Regions from separate parts of the Affinirhizobium helianthi genome, predicted to be linked through region 3. Evidence: riboswitches for the same ligand, from Rfam matches in the RefSeq annotation. Region 3 holds a riboswitch; each other region holds the start of a gene.
What was found. Region 3 has a riboswitch for cobalamin ahead of ACFSE1_RS08520 (ABC transporter substrate-binding protein). Riboswitches for the same ligand answer to the same signal wherever they lie in the genome.
Positions count from the first base shown of each region.

Region 1: another riboswitch for cobalamin. It lies ahead of ACFSE1_RS05865 (energy-coupling factor ABC transporter permease); the one in region 3 lies ahead of ACFSE1_RS08520 (ABC transporter substrate-binding protein).
Region 2: another riboswitch for cobalamin. It lies ahead of ACFSE1_RS12340 (DUF1636 family protein); the one in region 3 lies ahead of ACFSE1_RS08520 (ABC transporter substrate-binding protein).
Region 4: another riboswitch for cobalamin. It lies ahead of nrdH (glutaredoxin-like protein NrdH); the one in region 3 lies ahead of ACFSE1_RS08520 (ABC transporter substrate-binding protein).

Region 1 is NZ_JBHUEQ010000006.1:163,348-170,709, reverse strand. It holds gene ACFSE1_RS05875 (1-aminocyclopropane-1-carboxylate deaminase) at 1-226, shown strand, start outside; gene ACFSE1_RS05870 (diacylglycerol kinase) at 601-993, shown strand; cobalamin riboswitch at 1,082-1,293, shown strand; gene ACFSE1_RS05865 (energy-coupling factor ABC transporter permease) at 1,340-2,020, shown strand; gene ACFSE1_RS05860 (ArsR/SmtB family transcription factor) at 2,026-2,451, opposite strand; gene ACFSE1_RS05855 (peroxiredoxin) at 2,448-3,080, opposite strand; gene ACFSE1_RS05850 (MBL fold metallo-hydrolase) at 3,196-4,122, shown strand; gene ACFSE1_RS05845 (YeeE/YedE family protein) at 4,135-4,566, shown strand; gene ACFSE1_RS05840 (DUF6691 family protein) at 4,563-5,018, shown strand; gene ACFSE1_RS05835 (sulfite exporter TauE/SafE family protein) at 5,018-5,806, shown strand; gene ACFSE1_RS05830 (ABC transporter substrate-binding protein) at 6,028-7,035, shown strand; gene ACFSE1_RS05825 (ABC transporter permease) at 7,204-7,362, shown strand, end outside.
Region 2 is NZ_JBHUEQ010000023.1:29,327-36,688, forward strand. It holds gene cobN (cobaltochelatase subunit CobN) at 1-2,885, opposite strand, end outside; gene cobW (cobalamin biosynthesis protein CobW) at 2,885-3,922, opposite strand; gene ACFSE1_RS12340 (DUF1636 family protein) at 3,935-4,348, opposite strand; cobalamin riboswitch at 4,449-4,666, opposite strand; gene cobO (cob(I)yrinic acid a,c-diamide adenosyltransferase) at 4,781-5,395, shown strand; gene ACFSE1_RS12350 (cobyric acid synthase) at 5,395-6,864, shown strand; gene cbiB (adenosylcobinamide-phosphate synthase CbiB) at 6,848-7,362, opposite strand, start outside.
Region 3 is NZ_JBHUEQ010000015.1:184,863-192,224, forward strand. It holds gene katG (catalase/peroxidase HPI) at 1-1,279, shown strand, start outside; gene ACFSE1_RS08505 (hypothetical protein) at 1,517-1,687, shown strand; gene ACFSE1_RS08510 (hypothetical protein) at 1,788-1,916, opposite strand; gene ACFSE1_RS08515 (glycerate kinase type-2 family protein) at 2,107-3,363, opposite strand; cobalamin riboswitch at 3,490-3,686, shown strand; gene ACFSE1_RS08520 (ABC transporter substrate-binding protein) at 3,820-4,827, shown strand; gene ACFSE1_RS08525 (FecCD family ABC transporter permease) at 4,885-5,907, shown strand; gene ACFSE1_RS08530 (ABC transporter ATP-binding protein) at 5,904-6,665, shown strand; gene ribB (3,4-dihydroxy-2-butanone-4-phosphate synthase) at 6,811-7,362, opposite strand, start outside.
Region 4 is NZ_JBHUEQ010000035.1:84,729-92,090, forward strand. It holds gene aspA (aspartate ammonia-lyase) at 288-1,715, opposite strand; cobalamin riboswitch at 2,387-2,601, shown strand; gene nrdH (glutaredoxin-like protein NrdH) at 2,849-3,070, shown strand; gene nrdI (class Ib ribonucleoside-diphosphate reductase assembly flavoprotein NrdI) at 3,081-3,479, shown strand; gene nrdE (class 1b ribonucleoside-diphosphate reductase subunit alpha) at 3,467-5,620, shown strand; gene nrdF (class 1b ribonucleoside-diphosphate reductase subunit beta) at 5,638-6,627, shown strand; gene repC (plasmid replication protein RepC) at 6,708-7,362, opposite strand, start outside.

The DNA.
Region 1 (7,362 bases), on a different contig from region 3:
CTATCCGGCCTATGGTGTTCCGTCGGACGAGACGAATGAGGCTATTCGTCTTGCGGCTCGCACCGAGGCAATGATCACCGACCCCGTCTATGAGGGGAAATCCATGCAGGGCATGATCGACCTGGTTCGCAGAGGCTTTTTCCCCGCCGGATCAAAGGTGCTCTATGCCCACCTTGGTGGTGCGCCAGCCATCAATGGCTACAGCTATTATTATCGGGAAGGTTGAGGCTGTGCGGCACACCCACCGTTGTACGTAAGGCAGAACCGTTGATCGAGCGATCTTGTGGCAATGGCACGCCGAGATGCGAGGAGAGATCGAAGGATCTGTCTCTAGCCTTGGCGAAGAAGTTGCCACAACCCGGTCCACGTAAAGGCAAGGCAGGCGGTTCAAATCTCGCCAGTTGCTCAACCCGCCTTTTTCGGGTTTGTTTCAGATCCTGCGCGCAGAACCATGCGTAAGAGAGGGCACTTTCCTTTGTGCGCTTGCTGGGTCAGGATGCGTACGCGAATACTGGTGAAGATTGTCTCGGCATCGTCAGTTGGAGCACCGCGCTACCCACCCCCTCACTCGAGATCCATTCGAGCTGTGAGTCGAAAAGAATGCACGGTCCTGATCTTCCACCGGAGAAAGTCGATGGCATCCGCCATCTCCTGGCGGCTCAACGCTATTCTTATGGGGGCTTCCGGCGGCTTTGGCGGGAGGCGGCCTTTCGCCATGAGCTTTTGGCATTTGCAGGCGCTCTCGCGCTGTTTCTTGCCATTGGCGCGGGGGCTCTGAAGATCGTGATCCTGACTTGCCTTTTCCTCTTCGTTCTGGCGCTGGAAGCCTTGAACACGGCGGTGGAGGAGCTGGTGGACCGGGTCTCGCCCGAATATTCCCTGACCGGGCGTCACGCGAAGGATTTGGGCTCTTTTGCCGTGTTCTGCGGTTTGCTGATCTGCGGGATATTCGTTCTCTACACGCTGGCCGAGCGCCTTGGCTGGGTAACATAGGCCGATGGGAGAACGGCCCTCTTTCCATGCACTGCGCGCTTTTGTTGTGACTCCACCAAAAGCCGAATTGCCTTTGCCTGTCTTTCCCGCTTAGCTTGGGGGCGATGGTTCCGCCGGGTATTCCCGTCGGATGAAAAGGGAATGTGGTGAGACTGATATACGGTCGATTCCACAACTGCCCCCGCAACTGTAAGCGGAAGTTCGGTTCTTAATGCCACTGGCCAAATTCTTCTTTGAGGCTGGGAAGGCGAGCTGAGCGCTGCCGCAAGTCAGGAGACCTGCCATCGTTCACGGGCTTCGGCTCACTTTCATCATCCAGCCGCGCGGTGGGCGCGGGGAGGTCAACATGCATATCGAACCCGGCGTCGTCGATGGCGCCAAAATCCTATTGAGCTATGCCACAGCCGCGGCTGCTTTCGGCCTTGCGGCAAAACTGGTCCATGTGAGCCTGCGGGAAGAAGGGGGCGTGCTGCCTTTTATCTGCCGGAGCGTGCTGACAACCGGCCTTGTGTTCAGTTTCTTCGAGATCCTTCCCCATCATCCGGTCGGCGTTTCCGAGGTGCATCTCATTCTTGGATCGACACTGTTTCTGATGTTTGGCGCAGGGGCGGCCTCTATCGGCCTTGCTGCAGGATTGCTGATTCAGGGCCTTTTCTTCGCACCTTTCGATTTGCCGCAATACGGCATGAATGTAACAACGCTTCTGGTCCCGCTGTGGGGCATCGCGCTTCTTGCGCGGCGGATCATTCCGGCCAAAACTGCCTATGTGGATGTGAAATACGCCCAGGCTTTTCTTCTCTCGGCCAGCTATCAGGGCGGCATCGTAGTCTGGGTCGCCTTCTGGGCACTTTATGGCCACGGCTTCACCGTGGAGAACTTCGCCGAGATCTCAAGCTTCGGCATAGCCTACATGAGCGTCGTGCTGATCGAACCTGTCATTGATCTGGCGGTATTGGCTGCGGCCAAGGCCTTCTCTCAGTGGACCCGCGGCGCGCTGTTTACACGCAGACTGCATCAGGCGGCCTGATCCGGTCAGGATGAGTTCTGCTCTGATGCATCGATAATGGCCCATTGCGCCATTTCACCGAGTGGGTGAGGTGCTGGGCTTGATGCCGCTTTTGCTTCTCCCTGCTTCGAATGGGAAGTGGGGGGAGGGCAGAATAGCTTCAGCAATGTCTGAAGCACGGCGTCTACCCGTTCATCCGCAATGGAGTAGAAAATCTGGCGCGACTCACGGCGGGTTCGCACAACGCCAGCCTGCCGCAATTCCGCTAACTGCTGGGAGAGGGCTGGCTGCTTGAATGCCAGTTCCTCCTGTATCTCGCCCACAGATCGCTCTTTCTGCGAAATGAAGCACAGCAGCATCAACCGGCTTTGTGTTGAAAAAAGTCGGAGAAACTCGGCAGCTTCGGCCGATTTCTCCAACATTTGCTCAAGTGGCAGAGATGGAGGCGTCATTTTTGTCGCTCCCGATAGTACCAGGTTTCGCCTGTCTTCAACGGGCCAGCCTGGTCAAAGCGTGTTGCAGCGGGCTCCATCAGCGCTTCGCCCGGCTTCCAGCCTTCCGGCGTTAAAGCCTGCTCTCGCTCAGCGGTCTGGAGCGCCTCGACAAGGCGCAGCAGCTCCGCGACGGATCGGCCCACATTCATGGGATACCAGACGATCGCGCGGATAACCCCGACCGGATCGATAACGAAACTGCCGCGCACCGTTCCGCTGCCTCCGGCATTGGCATCCAGCATGCCGTAGGCGCGTGCAATGACCATCGAGGAATCTTCGATCAGGGGGAATCCAATCTTGATGCCAAACTTTTCTTCAATGTCTTTCAGCCATGCGAGATGCGCATAAAGACTATCGACAGAGAGGCCAAGCAAGGCGCAATCCAACCGCGCGAATTCCTGCTCTGCCCTTGCAAATGCGAGGAATTCGCTGGTGCAAACGGACGTGAAGTCCGCCGGATGCGAAAACAGCAAAACCCATTTTCCGCGATAGGACGAGAGCGAAATCGGCCCTTGCGTGGAGCGGGCGGTGAAGGCTGGCGCTGGATCATGCAAGCAAAGCGCGGGCGCTGGTATTCCGTCAGCCACGGTATTCTCTCCCTTGAAGGTCGGCGTCTAAGGCATAGCCCGATTCCGTCGGGCGCACCACTATTGCATATTTACAGTAAGTATGTATATGTTGTTATGAACGGAGGGTGTCGATATGTCAGACCCAGCAGTTTCACATGCAGCAGAAATCATCGAGAGCGCCCTTGCTGGCGCGCAGCCCCGACCAATCGTGAAGTCATTCTTCGATCCGGCGACGTTTACGATCAGTCACGTCGTTCGCGATCCGGATTCGCAAGCCTGCGCCATTATTGACAGTGTCCTTGATTATGATCCGGCAGCAGGCAGAACGACGAATGAATCAGCGCGGGCGCTGATTGATTACGTGAAAAGCGAAAACCTGGAAGTGCAATGGCTGCTGGAGACCCATGCCCATGCCGACCATCTTTCGGCAGCGCCCCTTCTGCAGATGGAGCTCGGCGGGCAGTTGGCCATCGGCAGGGATATCATTCGGGTCCAGCAGGTATTTGGCAAGATTTTCAACGCCGGAACCGAGTTTGAGCGGGATGGCAGCCAGTTTGATCATCTTTTTCAAGACGGCGATCGTTTTGCCATCGGCTCGCTGCAGGCCACAGTCTTGCATGTACCCGGGCACACGCCAGCATGCCTGGCTTATGTAATCGGCGATGCGGTTTTCCCAGGCGATACATTGTTCATGCCGGATTACGGCACGGCGCGGTGCGATTTTCCGGGTGGCGATGCCCGTATGTTGTTTCGCTCCATCCAGCGTCTGATGCAGCTGCCGGGTGAGGCCAGGCTATTCCTTTGCCACGATTACAAGGCGCCGGGTCGTGACGACTATGCATGGGAGACCACAATCGCAGCACAGCGAGCCGGAAACATTCATGTTCATGACGGTGTGTCCGAAGATGAGTTCGTTGCCATGCGCAACGCGCGGGACGCCAAGCTCGATATGCCCAAGCTGATCCTGCCATCCGTCCAGGTCAACATGCGCGGCGGCAAGTTGCCTCCTGCTGAAGATAACGGTGTGCAATACCTGAAAATACCGATCAACGTGATCTGACGAGAACAGCTTATGTCAATGTCATCTTTCCTTTTGCCTTTTGCGGGTGGTCTGCTTATTGGCACATCGGCTGGACTTTATCTGCTGCTGAATGGGCGCATTGCCGGCATTTCTGGCCTTGTTGCCTCCGCGTCCTATCTGGGAAATGCCTCCAGCCGCAGTCTGGCCTGGAGCTTTCTGGGAGGAATCCTGGCTGGCGCCTTTGTCCTTTCGCTTCTTCTCGGCTGGCCTGAGGTGGTGGTTACATCCTCGCTTCCCATACTGATCGTCAGTGGGCTTATCGTCGGTTTCGGCACGCGCCTCGGATCGGGATGCACAAGTGGTCACGGCGTCTGCGGCCTCGCACGCCTGTCTCCCCGTTCTTTGGTTGCCACGGCGATCTTCATGCTGACGGCAATGCTGACGGTCTTCGTGGTTCAACATCTTCTTGGAGGCGTGGTATGAACACTCGACTCATGGCCGCGCTCCTGGCAGGCGCACTTTTCGGGGCAGGCCTTGTCCTGTCGGGGATGAGCAATCCGGCGGTCGTTCTTGCCTTTCTGGATATCACCGGCAACTGGAACCCAGCCTTGGCCTTCGTCATGGGGGGCGCTCTTATTCCCTCAGCAATTGCTTATCGCATCACGGCAAAGCGGCAGGCGCCGCTCTTTGACAAGCAGTTCCATGTTCCGGCAAGTCGCGTCATCGATGCCAAGCTGGCGGGCGGATCGGCCTTGTTTGGCTTGGGTTGGGGGCTTGTGGGGCTTTGTCCCGGTCCCGCCATTGCTGGCTTGATCTTTGGCCGCTGGGAAATCGCCATTTTCGTCGCTGCCATGCTTGCCGGGATGTTCGTCCATCATGTTCTGTTCGAACGTCGTGGATCTGCCGCTCAGGCCCGCGTCAGGGCGTCATCATGATGCATCTGGAGCCGTTGCAATATCTGCTGGGAGCCTTTTCGGGTGGACTTGTCGGCTTCACGCTGGGCATGTTCGGCGGCGGTGGCTCCATATTGGCCGTGCCGTTGATGGTGTATTTCGTCGGCGTACCGAACGCGCACATTGCCATCGGCACGAGCGCCTTCGCTGTCTCTGCAAGTGCGCTGACCAATCTTGTGGGTCATGCGCGCGCGGGGCACGTTAAATGGCGCTGCGCTGGCATATACAGCGTTGCCGGCATCATCGGGGCCTATTTCGGATCGTCTTTCGGCAAGATGGTGGATGGGCAGAAGCTCTTGATGCTGTTTGCTTTGCTCATGCTGCTCGTCGCCAGCCTCATGTTTCGCAAGCGCGGAATGGAAGGTAATCCCGGTGCGCAATGCTCGCGTGAGAATGTCAGCAAGGTCGTGGGGTTCGGTGGCGTGACCGGCCTGTTTTCCGGCTTTTTCGGTATTGGTGGCGGCTTCCTTATCGTGCCCGGTCTGGTCGCTTCCACGGGAATGCCGATCCTGTTCGCCATCGGCTCCTCACTCGTCGCCGTCACGGCCTTCGGCCTTACGACCACTGTGAACTATGCATTTTCGGGGTTCGTGGATTGGCCTCTGGGCCTTCTCTTCGTTGCGGGTGGTGCGTTCGGCGGCTTCGTCGGGTCTTTGAGTGCAAAGCATCTCTCCGCACGTAAGGGCGTACTAAATACGCTTTTCGCCGCCCTCGTTTTTGTCGTGGCAATTTACATGCTCTACCGTGGTTCTCTAAACCTGTTCACATAACAGAGAGGGATTTAAACCATCGCGATTAAATCATGGTGCGTCTCGCCTTTGAGGTGAGGCTGCTCTGGGAATTTCTTGAATTGCTTATGCTGCACTGCATCGACGGCTTGAAATGAGGTGAAAAGTGTCACTATCATTCGTCTGCGGGCTGTGCTCGCACAAAAAATCCCCAGAGAAGGAACGACGAAATGACTTATCGTAACCGCCTGCGCGCCTCTGCAATGGCGTTCGGCTTGGTCTTGGCAGGTGCGTTGAACACATCGGCGCAGGCAAAGACGCTCACCATTTCCTGGTGGGGTTACAATGGTGACAAGCTGAATGCCAATGTCATCGAGCCATTCAAAAAGATCTGCGGTTGCGAAATTGTGTTCGAGACCGGCAATAATGCCGATCGCCTGAACAAGCTCAAGCTTCGTGATGGCAAGGGCGTTGATGTCATCTACCTGACGGACAGTTTCTCGCAGCTCGGAATTGCGCAGGGGCTGTTCCAGAAAGTGGATGCTTCCAAGCTTCCCAATCTGGCCGCGCTTTACGATATCGCCAAAGATCCCCAGGGTGGTTACGGACCTGCCTATACGATTGGTCGGGTGGGCATCGTTTATGACAGTGCGAAGGTGAAGCCGGACATCACGTCGTGGAATGATTTGTGGCGCGAGGATCTGAAAAGCGCCATCACGCTTCCTGGAATCACCACCACGGCTGGTCCGATGGTTGTGATGCAGGCTGGTAAGCATGCCGGTGCGGATGCCTTTGAAGATGCAGACAAGACGTTTGAAGCCGTGGAAGCGCTGAAGCCAAACGTGGCGAAAAACTACAATACCGGCTCTGAAATGGTGAACCTCATTTCCACCGGCGAGGCAAAGGTTGCCATTGCGCAGGATTTCACGCTGGCTTCGCTCAAGAGCGCCGTTCCGACAATGACCTGGGCCAGCCTCTCCGATGGAGACATCGCCACGCTCAACACGGTCAACATTCCAAAGGGCTCGGAAAATGTTGAACTGGCCCACCAGTTCATCAACTTCGTCCTCTCCAAGGACGTTCAGCAGATCCAAGCAGAGCAGGGCGTCGACGCCCCGGTGAACAGCAAGGTTCAGTTGACGCCGGAGCAAGCGAAAATGTGGACCTATGGCGCTGATATGATCGCCAAGCTGAACCGTCTGGATTACGAGAAGCTCAACGAAGCGAAGACCGACTGGATCGATCGCTGGAATGAGATTTTCAGCCAGTAAGTTGTGAGAAAGGCCATCGCTCCGCTATTTGCCGGGCGATGGCCTTGAACAATGCCTCTTTATCCGGCATTGTTCATTTGCTAAGCAGAGCGCTCATATCCGTACAACCTTCTTCCTGCGCCCCATCCGCGTGTCCATTGTCCCCGGAAAGAAAAGCCTCAGATCGGCATGATTAAACGTTTAAGCCCTTGGTTACTGGTGGCGCCTGCCACGCTTCTGGTCCTGCTTTTCCTGATTTTTCCCGTTGGCACCACGCTGCTTGCCACTTTCACGGATTCGAAGGGCTGGCTTGCGCCCTACCTTTCCTTCTTCAACAGCGGCTTCCGG
Region 2 (7,362 bases), on a different contig from region 3:
CCGTCCAGCAGGTCGCGGCCCGGGTCGTCCCCCGTATGCACCAGAAGATCGGCCTCTCGTATCAGGGTCTCGAAGATGTTTCCTGCGTCGAACGCCTCGCCATCCGCACCGCCAAAGGCGTGGCGGGACATGGAAAGATAGGCCCGGCCCAGTTCGTCTCGCGTCTGCCAGTTTCCATCAGACAATTTTTCTTCAATCCCGGAGCCATAGGTGCCAGGAGCGGATCCAAAAATGCGGGCCGGAATGCTGCCGTCGTTTTGCGTGCGTTCCGCCAGGGGATTGTCGCCCGGCGCTTCATGCACACGGCTTGCGATGGAACGCGTTGCCATGTCGAGCAGAGCGATCAAGGTGGGGAACATGTCCCGGAAGAGGCCGGAAATCCGGAAGGTGACATCGACGCGAGGTCGGCCCAGCTGCGCCGGCGAAAGAACCTCGATGCCGGTGACGCGCCCGGTCGCGGGATCCTGAACCGGGCGTGCGCCCATCAATGCCAAGCCTTGGGCCACCTCTTCACCGCCACTGCGAAGCGTTGCACTGCCCCAAAGATCGATGACGAGGCGCTTCGGCCAGTCGCCGTGATCCTGAAGATAGCGCCGCAGCACTTCGTCTGCCGCTCTCTGGCCCAGTTCGAAGGCCGTAGGGGTGGGCATGGTGCGTGGATCGGATGTGTAGAGATTGCGTCCTGTCGGCAAAACATCCAGACGCCCCCTCGAGGGGGAACCGGAAGGGCCAGGCGGAATATGGTGTCCATCCAGCGCTGCCAGGAAAGCGCGCCTTTCGGCCTTTGCGCTCTCCAGCCGTGTCTCGTCCAGCTCATCCGGCTCGCAACGCCCGAACACATGCTGGCCATCCTTGATGGCAAAATCCTTCAGGTCGCAGAGAAAGGCATCGATACGCGCGAGAGCGGTATCGGGGTCGTCGTTGCGGCTGATTCCAGCTTCCTGTGTCAGGCCGATTTCGTCGGCGGTTTCGACGATCAGCTTGGCCAGCCTGTCGCGCCTGCGTCGATCCAGCCCATCGGCCTGGGCATATTCGTCCACCAGCTGCTCAAGCTTCTGCTGATGGGAGGAAAGTCCAGCGCCGACAAGCTTTGGCGGTATGTGCCCGATGGTCAGTGCCGCGATCCGCCGCTTGGCAACCGCCGCCTCGCCGGGGTTGGAAACAATGAAGGGATAGATGACGGGGAGATTGCTGGTCACGATTTCCGGAAAACAGTCAGCCGAGAGAGCGACATTCTTTCCGGGCAGCCATTCCAGCGTGCCATGCGCACCGACATGAATGATCGCCTGGGTTTTGATATCGTGCTGCATCCAGAAGCCGAACGCGAGAAGCGCATGGGCTGGAGGACGCGCGGGATCATGATAATCGGTGCGCCGATCCGCCTCACGTCCGCGGTCCGGTGCCAGCGCCACGGTGACAGAGCCGAAGCGGGCAGCGCGGAAACGAAAACCTTTCGTCGAACATCCTTCGTCGGCTAATGGATCGCCCCAGCATCGGATGACGGCTTCTCTCGCGGCGGCGGGTAGTTGGCTAAAGGCAGCCTGATACTGCTCGATTGCTAACTGTTCGGATCCTCGCAGAACCCGGTCCAACAGTTCAGCCGCTGACGATGGGATGTCTCTGACATTATACCCGTTCTCGCCCAGGTCGATCAGCATCTGACGGGCACTTTCCGGCACGTCCAGCCCCACGGCATAGCCGGTGCGACCATCCGCGCCGGGATAATCCGGCAGAATAATCGTGATCTGGCGCTCTGCAGGTGGCGTGGCATAAAGGGCAAGATGTTTTTCGATCCGGGCAGCGACCGCATCCACGCGATCTGGCTCTGGTCGATTGGAAAAGCCGGCAAAGCCATAATCTGCAGCAGCTTCACGCTCTGCCTTGAACGAAATGATGCCGGAAAGGAGACGGCCATCCAGTTCCGGCAGAACCACGTGCATGGCGAGATCAGACGGCCCAAGTCCACGTTGGTTTTCTTGCCACGCTTTTCGCTTGGTCGTGGCAATCACCGCCTGGAAAACCGGAACGGCGAGGTGATCGAAAAGCGTCTGACCATCAAGATCGGCTTGGCTGGCAAAGGCGGTCGCCGTGATCACGGCGGCAGGGTTGAGCGCCTGAAGCTCGCGCTGGAGTGTGGCCAGAAGCTCGCGCTCCTTCAATCCAGGAACGAAAACGGGCAGAACGGCTATACCGCGCTGTTCAAGGCTTTGCGTCAGCGCATCGATGGGTTCAACATCGTCCGCCAGCAGCATGGAGCGATAGAAAATCAGCGGAACGAGGCGGCGACCGGGTTGTCCGATCAGCGCTGTCTCGCGCGTCACCACGCCCTGTCCGGGCCGATAAAAGCCCCAGCGGGGAATGTTTGCCGCTTGCTCCGCCGACTGTTCTTCCCGTCTGGCTTTCGCAACAAGCCGGCTAACGAGTTTTGTCAGATTGCCGGGCCCACCTTCGCGGAAATAGGAGAGGAAGAGGGCAATGTCAGCGGCATCCACGGTGGAAGCCTCTGCCAGCCGGTCGTCGTTTTCGCTGCATTCTCCCGGCAGCAGGATCAGACAGATGTTTCGTTCTTTTGCTTTCCGCGCCAGTTCGTCCACGCCGTAGCGCCAGCGGTCATAGCCGCCGAGAATGCGCACAAGCAGCACTCTGGCGTGGCTCGCGACTTTATCGATCCAGAGATCGATGGACATGGGGTGTCGAAGATCGCTCAGTTGAGCAAGGCGAAGGCTCAAGTCGCCTTTTGAGGGATTACGGTCCCAAGCCGAGGCAATGCCGTTCAGGTCGCTATCGGAAAAGGATAGCACCACCACATCCCCCGGCGTCTGGTTCAGATCGACCGGCTCTATGAGATCGTCCAGGGACGAGGATGTGGCGGCGAGAATATGCATCAGGCGGCCAGGAGCTTTCCGATTTTTTCCGCGTCGATGCCCTTTTCACCAATGATCACCAGACGCGAACGTCGCGCCTCGCTGGCGTTCCAGGGGCGGTCGAAATAATGGTTCACGCGGGGACCGACCGCCTGCACCAGAAGGCGCATGGGCTTGCCCGCCACCTCTACATAGCCCTTGATCCGCAGCACTTTTTCGGCTTCCGTGACCTTCGCAATGCGGTTGCTCAGTTCGTCCGGGCTTGCAATGGCCGGAATATCCAGAACAAAACTGTCAAAATCGTCGTGCTCGTGGTCCAGCTCGTCGTCGTGATGTGTCTTGCGGTTCTCGATATCGTCTTCGACCGCCAGGCCAAGACCGATGAAGATTGCCGGGTCGATTTCGCCATTCTGCGCGTTCACAATCCTCACCGCGCGCGGAAGATGCGCTTCCACATGCTGATGCGCCTTGGCGAGGTCTTCGGCGGAAAGCAGGTCGGATTTGGTCAGGATGACAAGATCGGCGCAGGCAATCTGGTCTTCGAAAACTTCCTCCACCGGATCGTCATGGTCGAGAGACTGATCCTCGGCGCGCTGGGCAGCCAGAGCTTCCAGATCGTCTGCGACGCGGCCTTCAGCCAGCGCCAGGCCGTCCACCACGGCCACCACGCCATCCACCGTCACGCGGCTTTTCACGCCCGGCCATTGGAACGCCTGCACCAGCGGCTTCGGCAGTGCCAGGCCCGAGGTTTCGATCAGGATGTGATCGACCTTGGGCTCCATGGCGAGGATCTTGTCGATGGCGGGTACGAAATCATCCGCCACCGTGCAGCAGATGCAGCCATTGGCCAGTTCGATGATATTGTCTTCCGGGCAGTTCTCGATGCCGCAGCTTTTCAGGATTTCGCCATCGATGCCGACATCGCCGAACTCGTTGACAATCACCGCAAGCCTCTTGCCCTTGATGTTTTCCAACGCATGGCGCAGCAGCGTCGTTTTTCCGGCTCCGAGGAAACCGGTCACAACGGTGCAGGGAATGCGGGAGAGGGTATTGGTCATGAAATCGGTCCTTCAAATCTTCGGAAATTGAGTGGGAATGGGTGGGATGCGGGCGATCATGCCGCGCTTCAGGCAATCCGGTCGGCCCTTCCACGGCATCAGTCCATCGGCAGAACTGGCGAGAAGACGCGCACCTTCGATGAGGTCGGGGCTGGCATCCAGGCCAAGCTCGCCAAAAACATAGGACCAGCCATCCACGCGCTGGATGCAGGCGCTCAAGGCGCGTTTGCAATTGGCAAGACAGGCAACAGGCACCACGGCGATACCGGCCTGTGCCAGTGATGCCGTCTGATCTGCGAGACGCGCGCCGTCGCGCGGTCCATCGCTTGCTTCCGTCCCGCTGCGGCAGGTTTCGCAGACATGGATAATCACTCGCGGTTGAGCGGCAACAGGTTCGTCAGACTGACATTGCGACTGGAAATCCAAGACGCACCCCTTTTTCCAAAAATAGCCGTGGGGTGCAGGCGCGCGCAGCCAGAGGCCTGCGTGCCATTGATACTATCCCTGCCGGAGCACCCCGCCCGGTTGGACCATTCGTCAGACGGCAGGTCTCCTGGCTCGCGGTTCATACCCGGCGCTACCTTCCCGAATTGTCTTCAGTGGCATGATGCGCAGGGTTTCCCGCAGAATGTGCGGGGGCCGCTTACAGTTGCGGGGGCAGCCGTGGTTTAGGCGAGGCGCCGCACCACGTTCCCTCTTAGCTCCCCCCGTTGCCGGGGAAAGACCGTCATCTTCACTATGCGGTTGAATGACGACATGTCAATGCCGCTAGGTGCGGCAGTTTCGGTGGGCCATTGTCGTGAGGCCGCGTTTGGCTATAGTCCCGCGCTCTGACAATGCGGATGCGAGGCAAGGCCGATGAAGGAAATCGATGAGAGCGAAGCCGAGCGGCATCGGCGCAAAATGGCCAATCGCAAGGCGGTTCAGGATGCGGAAGTGGCATCGAAAACCATCGAGAAGGGTCTTCTGATCGTCAATACGGGTCCCGGAAAGGGCAAGTCCACGGCGGCTTTCGGTCTGGGCCTGCGGATGCTTGGCCATGGCCGCAAGATTGCCATCGTGCAGTTCATCAAGGGTGCCTGGGATACGGGCGAGCGGGTGGCGCTGGACGCTTTCGGTGATCGCGTGATCTGGCATACGATGGGTGAGGGCTTCACCTGGGATACGCAGGATCTGAAACGCGATGTTGCCGCCGCTGAACGCGCCTGGGAAAAGGCGTTGGAGATGATGGCGCTTCCGGATGTGGGCCTTGTTATTCTGGACGAGCTGAACATCGCACTTCGCTATGAATATCTCGATCTGGAAAAGGTCGTGCTGGACCTTACTGCCCGCCGCCCGGATCTGCATGTCATCGTCACGGGGCGTAACGCCAAGCCTGCGTTGATTGAGGTGGCGGACATGGTCACCGAGATGACGCTGGTGAAGCACCACTTCAAGGCAGGGGTAAAGGCGCAGGCCGGGATCGAGTTTTGATGGCTGGAGGACAAGCCAAAGCCCTGATGTTTCAGGGAACCGGTTCCGATGTCGGCAAGTCGCTGATCGTGGCCGGGCTGGCGCGTGCCTTCCTGAACCGGGGTTTGCGCATCCTGCCCTTCAAGCCGCAGAACATGTCGAACAATGCGGCTGTCACGGTAGATGGCGGCGAAATCGGGCGTGCGCAGGCGTTGCAGGCGCGTGCCGCTCGCGTGCCACTTTCGGTTCACATGAACCCGGTGCTCTTGAAGCCGCAAAGCGAAGTCGGCGCACAGCTGGTCGTGCAGGGCAAGGTGGAGGGGAATGCCCGTGCCGCAGAATATCAGCAAATCAAGGCGGGCCTCATGCCGCGTGTGCTGGAAAGCTTCGCGCATTTGAAGGATCGCGCCGATCTGGTGCTGGTGGAAGGGGCAGGCAGCGCCTCCGAGGTCAATCTGCGCCGCAATGACATTGCCAATATGGGCTTTGCCCGCGCGGCTGACGTGCCGGTTATCCTGATTGGCGATATCGATCGAGGTGGTGTCATCGCCAGTATCGCTGGCACCAAGGCCGTTCTTGATCGCCACGATGCCGCGATGATCGAGGGCTTTATCGTCAATCGCTTCCGGGGCGATCCCAGCCTCTTCGATGAAGGCATGCGGATGATTGAAGGCTTTACCGGGTGGAGCCCCATCGGCCTTCTGCCGCACTTTTCCCACGCCTCAAGGCTGCCGGCGGAGGATGCGCTGGCTCTGAATTCGCAGCCCACGCGAAAGGCAGGGGCAAAGATCAAAATTGCGGTGCCAATCCTGCCGCATGTTTCCAACTTTGATGATCTCGATCCACTGGATGCGGAACCGGATGTGGAACTGATCCGTGTTCGCCCCGGCAATGCATTGCCCAACGATGCGGACCTCGTGCTTCTGCTTGGCTCCAAGGCCACGATCAGCGATCTTCAGGCCCTGAAATCCGCAGGTTTTGATATCGATATCAAAGCCCATGTGCGGCAGGGAAAGCCGGTTATCGGCCTTTGCGGCGGCTATCAGATGCTGGGAAAGACGGTGGCTGACCCGGATGGTATCGAAGGTCCGGCCGGTGCGGTTGAGGAAGGTCTCGGACTACTGAATGTCGACACGCGGCTGACTGGAGATAAGCGTCTTGAGGCCGTGTCCGGCACCACCAGCGACGGCATTTCTTTCTCCGGCTATGAAATGCATGTCGGGCAGACCGAGGGTGTGGACTGCGCTCGACCTTTCGCAACCATTCATGAGCGCCCGGAAGGTGCGGTTTCCGCCTCAGGTCTCGTTTCCGGAACCTATGTGCACGGGCTTTTTGCCGATGATGGGCAAAGGTCTGCCTGGCTCACCCGCCTTGGCGGAACCGCGTCGCGGATCGACTATGAGCAGGGGGTTGAGGATGTGTTGGAGCTATTGGCCGCGCATCTGGAAAAGCATCTGGATCTCGATGCCCTGCTTAGAGTAGCGCGGTAGGAACCGCCGCGACCAGGCCGAACAGAATGAGCAAGAGGAGATCAGCCGTCCGGGCAAGCGAAAGCGCGCGGCGAATATCGGCAGCAGTTGCCTCGCGCCGTCCACCTTCACCCATGAAGTGATCGTCCACCAGCGTGCCGCCATAGACGCGCGGCCCTGCCAGCGCGAGGCCCAGGGCGCCAGCCATGGCGGCTTCCGGCCAGCCGGCATTGGGGGATTTGTGCCGGGAAGCATCCCGTTTCACCGCTTCCCAGGCTTTTGCTGCCGATGCTCCGGGTGTGGTGAAGGCTGCGGCCACAAAGAGAAGGGCGGTGAGGCGGGAAGCGGGCAGGTTGACCAGATCATCGAAACGCGCCGCTGCCCAGCCATAGGCGTGATAGCGTTCGTTCTTGTGGCCAATCATGCTGTCGGCTGTATTCGTGGCCTTGTAGGCAGCGCCCCCTGCCAGCCCCGCCAGACCCAGCCACAAAGCGGGCGCGGTGATGCCATCGGAAAAAT
Region 3 (7,362 bases):
CACCAAGGGCCGCGGCATTGGCCGCGATACCGTGGTGAGCGGCATTGAAGGTGCATGGACCACCAACCCGACCAAGTGGGACATGGGCTATTTCGACATGCTGTTCGGTCATGACTGGGAACTCACCAAGTCCCCGGCCGGTGCCTGGCAGTGGAAGCCTGTCAGCATCAAGGAAGAAGACATGCCGGTGGATGTCGAGGACCCCTCGATCCGCTGCATGCCGATGATGACGGACGCAGACATGGCCATGAAGGTCGATCCGGCCTACAACGCCATCTGCCAGAAGTTCATGGCGGACCCGAACTACTTCTCGGAAACCTTCGCTCGCGCCTGGTTCAAACTGACCCATCGCGACATGGGACCGAAGGCGCGCTGGATCGGTCCGGACGTGCCGAAGGAAGACCTGATCTGGCAGGATCCGGTTCCCGTTGGCCGCAAGGATTATGATGTCGCCGCCGTCAAGGCGAAGATTGCTGCATCGGGTCTGACGATCTCGGACATGGTTGCCACTGCCTGGGATAGCGCCCGCACCTATCGCGGCTCCGATATGCGTGGTGGTGCCAATGGTGCACGCATCCGTCTCGCTCCGCAGAAGGACTGGGTCGCGAACGAACCCGAGCGTCTGGCAAAGGTTCTCTCGGTTCTTGAGCCGATTGCAGCAGAAGCAGGTGCAAGCGTAGCCGATGTGATCGTTCTGGCTGGTTCCTATGGTGTCGAGCAGGCTGCCAAGGCAGCAGGCTTTGCCATTGAGGTTCCCTTCGCACCCGGTCGTGGCGATGCGACGGCGCAACAGACTGATGCCGATAGCTTCGCTCCGCTGGAGCCACTGGCTGATGGTTTCCGTAACTTCGTGAAGAAGGACTATGTCGTCAGCCCGGAAGAAATCCTCCTGGATCGCGCACAGCTCCTCGGTCTCACTGCGCATGAAATGACCGTCCTGATTGGCGGCATGCGTGTGCTGGGAACCAATTTCGGCGGCACGCAGCACGGCGTGTTTACCGACCGTGCCGGCACCTTGACGAATGACTTCTTCGTCACCTTGACCGACATGGCATACAGCTGGGTTCCAACCGGCAGCAACACTTACGAGATCCGCGATCGCAAGTCCGGTGCCGTCAAGCACACGGCCACCCGCGTGGATCTGGTATTCGGTTCCAACTCGGTTCTTCGCGCCTATGCAGAAGTTTATGCGCAGGACGACGCCAAGGAAAAGTTCGTTAGGGACTTCGTTGCCGTCTGGACCAAGGTGATGAACGCGGATCGTTTCGATCTGATCTAATCGGATCGTTCATCCAGCGTTTTAAGCAGCCTCTCCCGCCGCCCATCGGGAGAGGCTTTTTTATTGACTCGGCTACAGGCGCCAGGGGCGGGAGCGGCGTGGCGCTGCCCAACATAAGGCAACCCGCAAAGGAGCAAGCCATCCGGCGCGCAATTTCGATCGTATGACGCCAAGACCATATCCGGGGAACCAAGTGGCGAGACGGATCGTTGAGGGACCGAAACCGAGGAGTTTTGGATGAGCAACGACCAGAAGAAGCCACAGTCAGATCAGGATAATCCGCACAGTGATAATCCTCACCGGGGTGTCATCACTGCTGGCCCGGACGCGCACGCCAATGAAGGCTCGACAAGCGCAACCAAGGAAAAGGCAGAGCGCGAAGTTCGCCAAAGCGAGAACAACACTTAAAGTACGTCGCGGTGTCGCTTGAACGAGAGATGCCAGGATAGAGCAAAAGGGTCGCCCACTCGCAGGCGGCCCTTTTCAGTTCAGCCATGAGCAAAGCAGACTACAGGTCGATGGAGTGCAGCCATTGCCTGACGATCCCGGCATCTTCGTCCACCAGCCGGTGATCTGCTGGAAGATCCGCAGACGTGACCGTCGCTCCACAGGATGCCAGCTTCTCGTGAAGCTGCACGCTCTTTCCCCGGAGCGGGTCTTGCCTGCCTGCCACCACCAGCACTCTCTTTCCTTCGAGGGTTCTATCCGGACAGTCGTCGAGCACGGGAATTGATCTGTATCGTGACCAGGACATAAACGGCCAGCATAGGGAAGACCGTCGCCTTGCAGTTTCATCGCCGGTGGTGGAAAGCGCAACGATCCCCTGTTCAGTCGATGACGATCGCGCGGAAATCGTTGACATTCGTGCCAGTTGGTCCCGTCACGAACAGATCACCAAGTGCTTCGAATGCCGTGAAGCTGTCGTTTTGCGCGAGCCTCTGTCTTCCATCGAGGCCGAGGCGTCTCAGGCGTGTTGCTGTCGTACCATCGCAAAATGCGCCAGCATGATCGCCAAATCCGTCGATACCGTCCGTATCGGCGGCAAGTGCGCAGAAACTTTGACCTTCCAATGCCAGCGCCAGAGCCAGGGCAAATTCGCTGTTGCGGCCACCCTTTCCGCTCTTCGTTCGCAGCGTTACTGTTGTCTCGCCGCCCGACAACAAGACGGCGGGGCGCCGAAACGGGCGGTTCTTGCCGATCGTTTCACGGACGAGAGCGGCGTGAGCAAGCGCGATATCACGGCTTTCCCCCTCCATTGAATCGGAAAGAAGATAGGGCGTGTATCCTTTTGCTTCAGCGATAGAAGCCGCAGCTTCCAGAGATATGCCTGCCGAGGCGATGATATGATGTGCGTTGCGTTGAAAGGCAGGATCCTCCGGTCCTGGAGCCTCCGCTGCAGGGGAGCGAAGATGCGCCATGACGTTGTCTGGCAGGTGAAGACCGAAATGATCGACAAGAGCGAGCGCCTCCTCCCGGGTAGAGGGGTCTGGAACCGTTGGCCCGGACGCGACATGGGCGGCATTGTCGCCTGGAATATCTGACACGATGAGGCTTACGACCTTTGCCCGGGTTGCCGCCGCCAGCCTGCCTCCCTTGATGCGCGATACGTGTTTGCGAACCGTGTTCATCACCGAAATTGGTGCCCCGGAAGCGAGCAGGACCTCGTTGAGCGCAATTTCATCGGCGAGAGAGAGGCCCACCGGTGGCGCTGGTAGCAAGGCTGAGCCGCCGCCGCAGATCAGGGCAATGACCAGATCGTCAGGCCCCAGCGAGGAAATGGCTGCAAAAAGTCGCTCTGTCGCGTGCAGCCCTGCTGTGTCGGGTACGGGATGGGCAGCTTCCAGCACTTCAATGTTGCGAGTCTTGCAGCCATAGCCGTAACGGGTGACAACCACGCCTTCCAGCGGTGAGGGCCACAAGCTCTCCAGAGCTGCTGCCATTTGCGCTGCACCTTTGCCAGCGCCAATGACCACTGTTCTTCCGCTTGCCGGGGGTGAGGGGAGAAACCTCGCCATCCCTTTGGCGGGTTCTGCCGCCTGAACCGCAGCATTGAAAAGGCTTATCAGTAAATCTCGATGTTTCATAAGCTCTTATCCCGTCTGCTTGTGTTCCTATCCCGGTCAACCCGAGAGAAAAAGTATTGAATGAAGAAGGCAAGTTTAATCTTCAATCCAGGCGCGAAAGCGTCTGGACAAGCCATCTTTGCATCCCTATCAGTGCGTTGCTACGGTTCTGCATTCGCAGATGAAAAGGGAACACGGTGCAGGTTCGCAAGAACCCATTCCGGGACTGCCCTCGCAACTGTAAGCGGCAAGCGCCTCATTGTGACCACTGATCTTGGATCGGGAAGGGATGGGGTTGCGCTCGAGCCGCAAGTCAGGAGACCTGCCGTGGCCAGACCAACCAACACCGGACGAGGGGCTCCGGCAGGGAGAGAATTCGATGTCGCATGCGATGATTTCGCACGCCATGTTTGTGCATGCCGAAGAAACGGCACTGTACGCTCCTGCCCATGAACCCAAGCATTCAAAGGACAGGACATGAAAATCGCGCTGATTGCCGCTTTTGTTGCGGCTTTGCCCAGCTGGGCTTTTGCTGGTTCCACCCAGTATCCTCTGACGGTCGAAAATTGCGGACGAAAGGTCACTTTCGAGAAAGCGCCTGCCAAGATCGTATCGATCGGTCAGGGCATGACGGAAGTACTTTACTCGCTGGGGCTTGCGGATAAGGTTGCAGGCACTGCAGTCTGGGTTGGGCCTGTGCTTCCTCAGTTTTCTCAGGTCAATGCAGGCATCAAGCGTCTTGCCGATAACGATCCCAGCTTCGAATCCGTTGTCGGGCTGGAGCCGGATCTGGTTGCTGCGGAGTTCGAGTGGCATATCGGTCCGATGGGTTCTGTCGGCAAACGAGAGCAATTCCAAGACATCGGCATCAATACCTATATTTCGCCAGCGGATTGCGTAGCGAAAACGAATGTCGATGGCGGGGATGGCGTGCGGAAAGAGCTATTCACGATGGATCTCATCTATCGTGAAATCGATGAGCTTTCGAAGATATTCGACGTCGAAGACCGGGGACAGGCGCTGATTGCGGAACTGAAGGCGCGTGAAGCGGCCGCGACAGCCAGCATTGCCGGGGCAAAGGCCAAAAACCTGCCTATCGTCTTCTGGTTCTCCAGCAAGGAAACGAAGGGCGATGCGTTCATTGCGGGCAAAAACAGCGCCCCCGCCTATATCCTGAAGAGCATCGGCGCAAGCAATGTTGTCGCGACCGAGGAAGAATGGCCGCTCGTGGGATGGGAAACCATTGCACAGGCAGATCCGGCCGTCATTGTCATCGCAACCATGGACCGCAGGCGTTTTCCAGCAGACGACCCGGCTGTGAAGCTGCAGTTCCTCCAGTCCGATCCTGTCACCAGTCAGATGACGGCCGTCAAGGCAAAGCGTTTCGTGATGATGGATGCACAATCCATGAACCCGACAATCCGCACTATCGATGGAATCGAGGTGTTGGCAAAGGCGATCAATCAGTTCGGTTTGGAGAACTGAGGTGGCCGGCGAGTTTCGCACCTTTTTCTGCACCCCGTCCATCGGGCGGGGTGAGCCATGAGGCGCGGTAAAACCGGATTGGCAGTGGTCTGTGCCGTCATGGTGATGATCGCGCTTGCCATTGCCATTCTATCCGCCGTCGCGGTGGGAGAGATGACCATGCCGCTGGCAAACGTAGCGGCTGCAATCACCAATCGCCTCGGCTTGACGCAGATCCCGGTTCCGCGCATTCAGGAGGCGGTAATCTGGGATTATCGATTGTCCCGCGCTTTGTTGGCAACATTCTGCGGCGCCGGGCTGGCGCTATCCGGTGCCATTCTCCAATCGCTTCTGCGCAATGCTCTGGCAGAACCCTATGTGCTGGGCATTTCTGCCGGGGCCTCAACCGGGGCGGTCGCCGTAATGCTGCTTGGCGTAGGAGCCGGGACGATTTCTCTATCCTTCGGCGCCTTTTGTGGTGCCCTCATCGCATTTCTCTTTGTAATCATGTTGACCCGAGGCAGGCAGTCGGCGGACCGCACGATTCTGGCGGGGGTGGCGGCCTCCCAGTTATTCAGTGCCCTGACATCCTATATCGTCTCCACCTCTGCCAATGCTGAGCAGGCACGCAGCGTCATGTTCTGGTTGCTTGGCAGTTTTTCCGGCGTGCGCTGGCCAGATGTGGCCGCAGCCGCAGCCGTTGTCAGCGGTGGGCTGCTGGTTTGCCTCTGGCACTCACGGGCGCTGGATGCCTTCACATTCGGGGAGGATGCGGCCCGCTCTCTCGGTATTCCGGTTCGCCGTGTGCGGGTATTGCTGTTGCTGGCAACGGCACTCATGACCGCCACGCTTGTCAGCATCGTTGGTGCAATTGGCTTCGTCGGCCTTGTCATTCCTCATGCGGTCCGTTTTGTGACCGGGCCACAGCACTTGCGGCTTTTGCCTGCCTGTGCCCTCGCGGGTGCCCTGTTCATGGTGGTCGCAGATATCGTCTCCCGCATCATCATTGCACCGCAGATCCTGCCCATCGGGGTGGTCACTGCATTGGTCGGCGTGCCCTTCTTTTCCCTGATCCTGTTCAGGGCCAGGAGGGAAGCATGATGCTGGGTGCTGAGCGCGTGAAATGGACGTCCGGCGGGCGGCTGATCGTAGATGAGGTGACGCTTCATGTTGAGACCGGGCAGACGCTCGGCCTGATTGGCCCCAACGGTTCTGGCAAGTCGTCGCTCATCCGGCTGCTGGCCGGTCTGCGAGCCCCGAGTGGTGGCGCGGTCATGCTTGACGGTAAGGCCATCACCCGCTTTGGGCGGCGGGAGCTGGCGCGTCGTGTCTCCGTCGTTGAGCAGCATCCGTCGACGGAAGCCAGCGTGACGGTGCTCGATGTGGTGCGATTGGGCAGGACGCCTTACCGCTCCGCGTTCTCGGCATGGAGCGAGGACGATGAGCAGATCGTGGAAGAGGCGCTTGCGCATGTCGGGCTTGAGCAGCACCGTGACCGGCACTGGCACACGCTTTCAGGCGGAGAGCGCCAACGTGTGCAATTGGCCCGGGCACTCGCGCAATCGCCTTCGATCCTCATTCTTGATGAGCCAACGAACCATCTCGATATCCAGCATCAGATCGAAATTCTGCGGCTCGTTGCAAGACTTTCGGTCACGACCGTGGTTGCAATCCATGACCTCAATCTGGCTGCACGCTTTTGCGATGCCATTGCCGTGCTGGAAGAGGGAAAGCTGGTCGCTTGCGGATCGCCCCTGGAGATCCTGACCCAAGAGCTGATTGCAAGGGTCTTCAAGGTCGAGGCGCATGTGGCGAAATCGGAATATCACGGGCGCCTGCATATCCAGTTCCTGATGTAGCAATCTGCAAATGTCGAAACAGAACCCTCCCAGACGCTGTTTCCAGATGTGCCGCGCAAACTGTGCAGCGGTTTGCGCGACACGGGGAAGACCAAAGACCTGAAGCATGAAGCGGAAAGTGGTCAGATCGCCTCACGCATTGGCATCAAGCCGCTTCGGACGCGCTCACGCCATCCCGGGCGTTCAGATAGCCAATGAGGTCTTCGATCGCGATCAGCGGAAGTCCATGCTGTTTCGCAAAAATCATGAGATCAGGCAGCCGCGCCATCGTGCCATCCTCTTTCGCCACCTCGCAGATCACGCCTGCTGCATAGCGGCCGGCAAGTCGCGCCAGTTCGACGGCGGCTTCTGTGTGACCGGGGCGAGCACGAACACCACCGGGATTTGCCCGCAGCGGGAACATGTGGCCAGGCCGGGCAAATTCTTCGGGCTTGGCGGCAGGATCGACAAGCGCTCGAATGGTTGCAGCTCGATCCGCTGCCGAAATTCCGGTCGTCGTTCCCGGCAGGTAATCGACGGATACGGTGAAGGCCGTTTTGTGCAGCTCAGTATTGTTCGGCACCATCAGCGGCAGTTCAAGCGCGTCGATACGCTCTTCTTCCATCGCGATGCAGATCAGGCCGCGCGCCTGGCTCATCATGAAAGCGATATGTTCAGGTGTTGTGGCATCGGCGGCGACAATGATATCGCCTTCATT
Region 4 (7,362 bases), on a different contig from region 3:
TCAGCACCATTGATGTATATCGGAAAATCAGATTTAAACCACCTGATGACATCTGTCGATTGGATTACTGCGGCCTGAGCGGTCAAGCGCAAAGGATCAACCTTTTGCCATGGATGCAATGTTTGGGTGATAGGTATGTGCGGCCAGGGAAACAGGAACCAAAACATGTCCGCAAGACCGATGGCTGATGCACTGCGGCCCGCTGGCGATCTTGCCACGAAGCCCATTTTTGCAGTCACTTGCCGGGCAAAACCTCTCCCGCCCGGCAAGGACCGGAGATCAGCGCCTCATGCGGTTTCCGCCAAAATGAGCGGCTGCGGCTTTGTCAGGGTTTCCGGACGCAGAACGGCATCCAAGCGATCCTTTGACATCAAACCCTTTTCCAGCACCAGTTCGTAGACTCCGCGTCCACTTCGGTGCGCCTCAAGAGCAATCTCCGTCGCATTGCGATAGCCGATGTAAGGGTTGAGCGCTGTGACGATACCGATGGAGTGCTCCACCATATCGCGGAGCCTTTCCTTGTTCGCCGTAATACCACGCACGCAGTTTTTCTCCAGCGTGCCACATGCTGCGGTGAGATGCGCAATGGATCTGGACAGGCTGTAGAAGATAATCGGCTCAAAGGCATTCAACTGCAACTGCCCGGCCTCAGCCGCCATGGTGATGGTTACGTCATTGCCAATCACTTCGAATGCAACCTGATTGACCACTTCCGGGATCACCGGGTTAACCTTTCCCGGCATGATGGAGGAACCGGCCTGACGAGCAGGAAGATTGATTTCATTGAACCCGGCGCGCGGCCCGGACGACAAGAGGCGCAGATCGTTGCAGGTTTTTGACAGCTTGACCGCAACCCGCTTCAGAACACCGGAGAGCTGAACAAAGGCACCGCAATCCTGCGTCGCCTCCACCAGATCGGGCGAGGTCAAGAGGTCAAAGCCAACGACTTCGGAGAGGCGATCCCTGACACGTGCAGCATAATCTGGATGCGCGGTAATGCCGGTACCAATTGCGGTGGCGCCGAGGTTGATCTCCCGGATCAGCTGCGCTGCCTCGGACAGGCGCGCCTCGTCTTCCGCAAGCATCAGAGCATAGGTTCCAAATTCCTGCCCCAACGTCATGGGCACGGCATCCTGCAACTGGGTGCGCCCCATCTTCAGAATTTCGGAGAATTCACCAGCCTTTTCGGCAAAGGCCAGACGCAGATCTCCCATGGAACGCAGAAGGCGATGAATACCGGCCCAGGCTGCCAGCTTCAGCGCCGTTGGATAGACATCGTTGGTGGACTGACTGAGATTGACATGCTCATTCGGGTGAAGATGCGTGTATTCACCGCGGCGGTGGCCAAGAATCTCTAGCGCGCGATTTGCAATGACTTCATTGGCGTTCATATTGGTGGAGGTTCCGGCGCCGCCCTGGATGAGATCGACGACGAATTGATCATGCAGCGCGCCGTCTCGAATCTCGCGGCACGCCGCAATGATTGCGTTGCCCTGAGTTGGCCCAAGCAGTCCGAGATCCATATTGGCCTGGGCTGCGGCTTCCTTGATGGCCGCAAGCGCGATGATCAGATCAGGTGCATCGCAAAGACGTTGCCCGGAGATCTGGAAGTTTTCAACGGCGCGCAAGGTATGAACACCGTAATAGGCTTCCATCGGCACATCGCGATCCCCAAGGAGATCGTGTTCCGAACGAAATGCCGCGACTTCTTCCATGTTATTCCTCCAGAGAAAATTCTTCAATGGAATGCTTCGGATCAAAGGGCTCGAGGCAAGGCGGCAAAGGATGAACTGAGCGCAAAGTAAAGCTGGCGCATTGTAGATAACCTCCTCCTCAATGACCTGCCGCAAGCTTCCGCCTGCAACAATCCTCTTCCCTATCCCGGCGTAACTGTGCTGGCTCGGTCGGTCAATTGACAGTTTTTAGGTAGTGCGGCGTCCATACTTGTTGCAGTTCAGGCCGGAAGCCGGGCGCAAAACTCTGACAGCTGTCAGGCCGGGAGAGGTGAGGGAACCCTGACAGCTGTCAGGATTTATCAATTCCTGTTTCGCAAGATACGCGCCATCGTCAGTCAGCAGCGCGAAACGTCATCACCAAATGCGGTAGCTGTGCGATACTCAACACCAAGCGCGGAGAGAGTGCAGGCGGGATCATCATCCCGCGCCGCAGTGGCACGAGGAACACGCAATCGTCCATGCCCACCCAAATAACGTCAGCGGCCAGGTGAGGGGCCTACACGGAATGACCGCGCTGACCATCGTAGGCAACCTGGATCGAGACCAAAACTGTTCCTTCTGAGTGACAGCCCGATCGCCCATCGCAAAGTTATCCCCGGTGAATTCAAGACAGACACACAACAGATATTGACGCAGATTTAACCTTGTCTACAATATGTAGCGTTCGAGGTTCTCATGGATTCGACTGGAATCGATGAGCTAAGACGGGAATTCGGTAGCGAACATGATGTTCGCGAAGCCGAGGCTGCCCCCGCAACTGTGAACGGCGAGTGCTTGCTCTATCATGCCACTGGGTGAAACCGGGAAGGCGGAGCAGGTGCAGCGACCCGTGAGCCAGGAGACCTGCCTCGATCGATACGTCCGCCGGCGGGGTGCCAGGCAGGGTGCGGTTTAATGCGTCCGGATGAACCCCGGTCCTGAGCCGTCCTGCTCACCCGCCATATGTCTGCTTCGGGGTGAAGGCCATGAATACACCATTACAGATTATTGCTGATCCTTAGTCGTTACGACTGAGGTTGCTCGCTTCACTTTCTTCACGTCGCTTCTCTGCGCGTTGGGCCCAGGTCGGTCCGACAGCGTTTCCTTGCGCCCATTTTCTTTAGAGGTATCCCATGTCGATCACTGTCTACTCCAAGCCAGCCTGCGTTCAATGCACAGCAACCACCCGCGCCCTGGACCGCCAGGGTATCGACTATACGATCATTGATGTTTCCGAGAACGGGGCAGCATTGGCCTTGGTGCAGGAACTCGGCTACCGTCAGGTGCCTGTCGTCATCGCTGGCGATCAACACTGGGCTGGCTTCCGGCCGGATATGATCAGCGCGCTTGCCTGAAAGTTCGGTGATGGGCGCTCTCGTCTACTTCTCCAGTCGTTCGGAAAACACCCGCCGCTTCGTGGACAAGCTTGCTACGCACGCTCTGCGTCTGCCGCTGGATGCAGCCGCCACTCCGCCGCTGGTGAATGATCCCTATGTCCTCGTCAGCCCAACCTATGGCGGGGGAGGGGACAAGGGCGCTGTGCCGAAGCCCGTCATCCACTTCCTCAACAATGCCCATAACCGAAGCCTCATCCGCGGCGTCATCGCGGCAGGCAATACCAATTTCGGCGTGGCCTATGGGCGCGCCGGAAAGATCATCGCCGACAAATGCGGCGTCCCGCTTCTCTACCGGTTCGAGCTTCTCGGTACCGAAGAGGACGTCATCGCCGTGAGACAGGGACTGGAACGATTTTGGACACGCTGACCACCACGAAAACGAGCGCCTCAACCGAGGACACGCTTGATTATCACGCGCTGAACGCCATGCTGAACCTCTATGACGACGAGGGAAAGATCCAGTTCGACAAGGATCGCATGGCAGCAAGGCAATATTTCCTCAGCCACGTCAATCAGAACACCGTCTTCTTTCACAACCTTAGAGAGAAAATAGACTACCTTGTAACGGAAGGGTATTACGAGCGTGAGGTGCTCGATCAGTATTCGTTCAACTTCGTGCGCGACCTCTTCGACGTAGCCTACGCAAAGAAATTTCGGTTCCCGACCTTCCTCGGCGCGTTCAAATACTACACCAGCTACACACTGAAAACTTTTGACGGGAAACGCTATCTGGAGCGCTACGAAGACCGGGTCTGCATGGTGGCGCTCACACTTGCACGCGGCAATGAGCAGCTTGCGCGTGAACTCGTGGAGGAAATCATTTCCGGTCGCTTTCAACCGGCGACGCCCACCTTCCTCAATGCGGGTAAGAAGAGCCGCGGCGAGCTTGTATCCTGCTTCCTGCTTCGCGTCGAAGACAACATGGAAAGCATCGGCCGAGCGATCAACTCGGCGCTGCAGCTCTCCAAGCGGGGAGGGGGCGTTGCCCTGTCTCTGACGAACCTGCGCGAAATGGGCGCTCCCATCAAGCAAATCGAGAACCAGTCCTCAGGCGTAGTCCCAGTGATGAAGATGCTGGAAGATGCCTTCTCCTATGCCAACCAACTTGGCGCGAGACAGGGTGCCGGTGCGGTCTATCTTCATGCCCATCACCCGGACATCATGCGGTTCCTCGATACCAAGCGGGAAAACGCGGACGAAAAGATCCGCATAAAAACGCTGTCCCTCGGCGTCGTCATTCCAGACATCGCGTTCGAACTGGCGAAACACAACGAGGATATGTATCTGTTCTCGCCGCACGACGTAGAGCGGGTCTATGGGGTACCATTCACCGAGATTTCGGTGACGGAGAAATACCGCGAGATGGTGGAGGATGCCCGCATCCGCAAAAAGAAGATCAAGGCCCGCGACTTCTTTCAGGTCATCGCCGAGATTCAGTTCGAAAGCGGCTATCCCTACATCATGTTCGAAGACACGGTGAACCGGGAAAACCCGATCGCCGGTCGTATCTCCATGAGCAATCTGTGCTCGGAGATCTTACAGGTCAGCGAGGCGAGCCGCCTCAATGAAGATCTGTCATACGGGGAGGCCGGCAAGGATATCTCCTGCAATCTGGGCTCACTGAATATTGCCTCTGCCATGGACTCACCGGACTTCGGCAAGACGGTCGAGACCGCAATACGGGCGCTGACTGCGGTTTCTGAAATGAGCAACATTGCTTCAGTCCCGTCAATCGCAAAGGGCAACGACGATAGCCACGCTATCGGGCTCGGGCAGATGAACCTTCATGGATATCTCGCCCGCGAGCGTATCTTCTATGGCTCGGAGGAGGGGATCGATTTCACCAATATCTACTTCTATACCGTCACCTATCACGCATTGAAGGCGTCCAACAGGCTGGCCGTGGAGAAGGGGAGACGCTTCAAAGGCTTCGAAACCTCGAAATATGCCTCCGGGGAATATTTTAACAAATACACCGAGCGCACATGGAAGCCCGTGACGCAAAAGGTTGCCGCGCTTTTCGAAAAAGCTGGCATTCATATTCCGACACGGCAAGACTGGCTGGAGCTGAAGGATGCTGTCATGTCCGGAGGCCTCTATAACCAGAATCTGCAAGCCGTCCCGCCAACCGGGTCAATTTCCTATATCAACCACTCAACCTCTTCGATCCACCCGATTGTCTCGAAGATCGAGATCCGCAAGGAAGGCAAAATAGGCCGCGTCTATTACCCAGCAGCCTATTTGACGAACGACAATGTCGAATATTTTCAGGACGCCTATGAGATCGGCCCGGAAAAGATTATCGACACCTATGCGGCCGCCACCCAGCATGTCGACCAGGGACTGTCACTGACACTGTTCTTCCGCGACACTGCCACCACCCGAGACATCAACCGGGCGCAGATCTATGCCTGGAAAAAGGGTATCAAGACCATTTACTACATCCGCCTTCGCCAGATGGCGCTGACCGGCACGCAAGTGCAGGGCTGCGTTTCCTGCGCGCTGTGACGCAAGGATCGAATGTCATGAATCTGCAAGTCAAGACAAAGCCCGCCCGTGCGGCAAACCGCATTCGCGCCGTGAACTGGAACCGTCTCGAAGACGACAAGGATCTTGAGGTCTGGAACAGATTGACCTCCAATTTCTGGCTTCCTGAAAAGGTGCCGCTGTCGAACGATATTCCATCCTGGGCGACATTGAAGGCCGAGGAACAGAAACTGACGATCCGTGTCTTTACAGGATTGACCCTTCTCGACACGATCCAGAACGGGGTGGGCGCAGTGCGTCTGATGGAAGATGTGCAGACACCGCATGAGGAGGCGGTCCTCTCCAACATCTCCTTCATGGAAGCGGTGCATGCACGCTCCTATTCCTCCATCTTTTCGACGCTTTGCCTGACGCCGGATGTCGACGATGCCTATCGCTGGTCGGAGGAGAACGAATTCCTGCAGAAAAAGTCAGCGCTGATCATGGAACAGTATGACAGTGCCGATCCACTAAAGAAAAAAGTCGCTTCCGTTTTCCTTGAAAGCTTCCTGTTCTATTCGGGCTTTTATCTGCCGATGTATTGGTCGAGCCGCGCCAAGCTCACCAACACCGCCGACCTGATCCGCCTGATCATCCGCGACGAGGCCGTGCATGGTTACTACATCGGCTACAAATTCCAGCGTGCGCTCGACCGCGAAACGGAGGCGCGCCGCCAGGACATCAAGGATTTCGCCTTTGATCTGATGCTGGAACTCTATGACAACGAGGCTCGCTACACCGAAGACCTTTACGACGGAGTCGGTCTCACCGAAGACGTGAAGAAATTTCTGCATTACAACGCCAACAAAGCGCTCATGAACCTCGGCTATGAGGCACTCTTCCCGCCGGAAGCCTGCAAGGTCAATCCGGCGATCCTGTCAGCGCTCTCACCGAATGCAGACGAGAATCATGATTTCTTCTCTGGCTCCGGCTCCTCCTATGTCATCGGTAAAGCTGTCGCGACCGAGGATGACGACTGGGATTTCTGATGGATCTCACGCAAAGCCACGCGACAGTTCACAGCATCTGAACTCAAACCCGTCGTCTCAAACCGGAAGTGTTATCATCCTCACCCGGTTTGAGACGACATCTGACCATTGGTGCGAACGAGAGCCATCACCATTGGCCCGATGGAGAATTCGCCCCGTTTCGCCCGCTCAACCAGGTTTCGCAGATATCCCCCTGCAGAATTGATGTGCTGCGCTCGTTCCAGAATGCATGCGATGGTGATGGCAGCATTCTCAGGACCCAGCACTTCACAGGCGGTCTGATAGGCTGAGGGGCTGACCCCGAGCATCGATCTCACGACGACGGCCGCGGCCATCAGATCCTTCCAACTCTCGACAAGGCCCTTCGGCCCATAGGCTGATATTTCCGGGCATGCCCTCAACACGAGTCCCAGCGGGAAGGCTGGCTTGTCATCCAGTCGCTGCTTTGTGCTGCTGCCATCGTCCCCGTCTTTTCTAAAGCAGGGTTCAAGTTCATTAGGGGGTTTGGTATTTGAATTCTGTATATGCCGCTCATTTTGATCGGCATTGCCGTTCATATTTTCAGATTTTTGTCGGCTTTCCAGATGGTTGAGCACTCGCGTCTGCAGTTGACCTAATGCTGCCACGGTTCTGCGCGCAATCTCCAATGTCCACACCTTGGGAAAAGTCGCGATCAACTGGATATATTCCTCCTCAAGCGCAACCCAATCGCCTGGGCTTCCTTCCTCGAGCGCG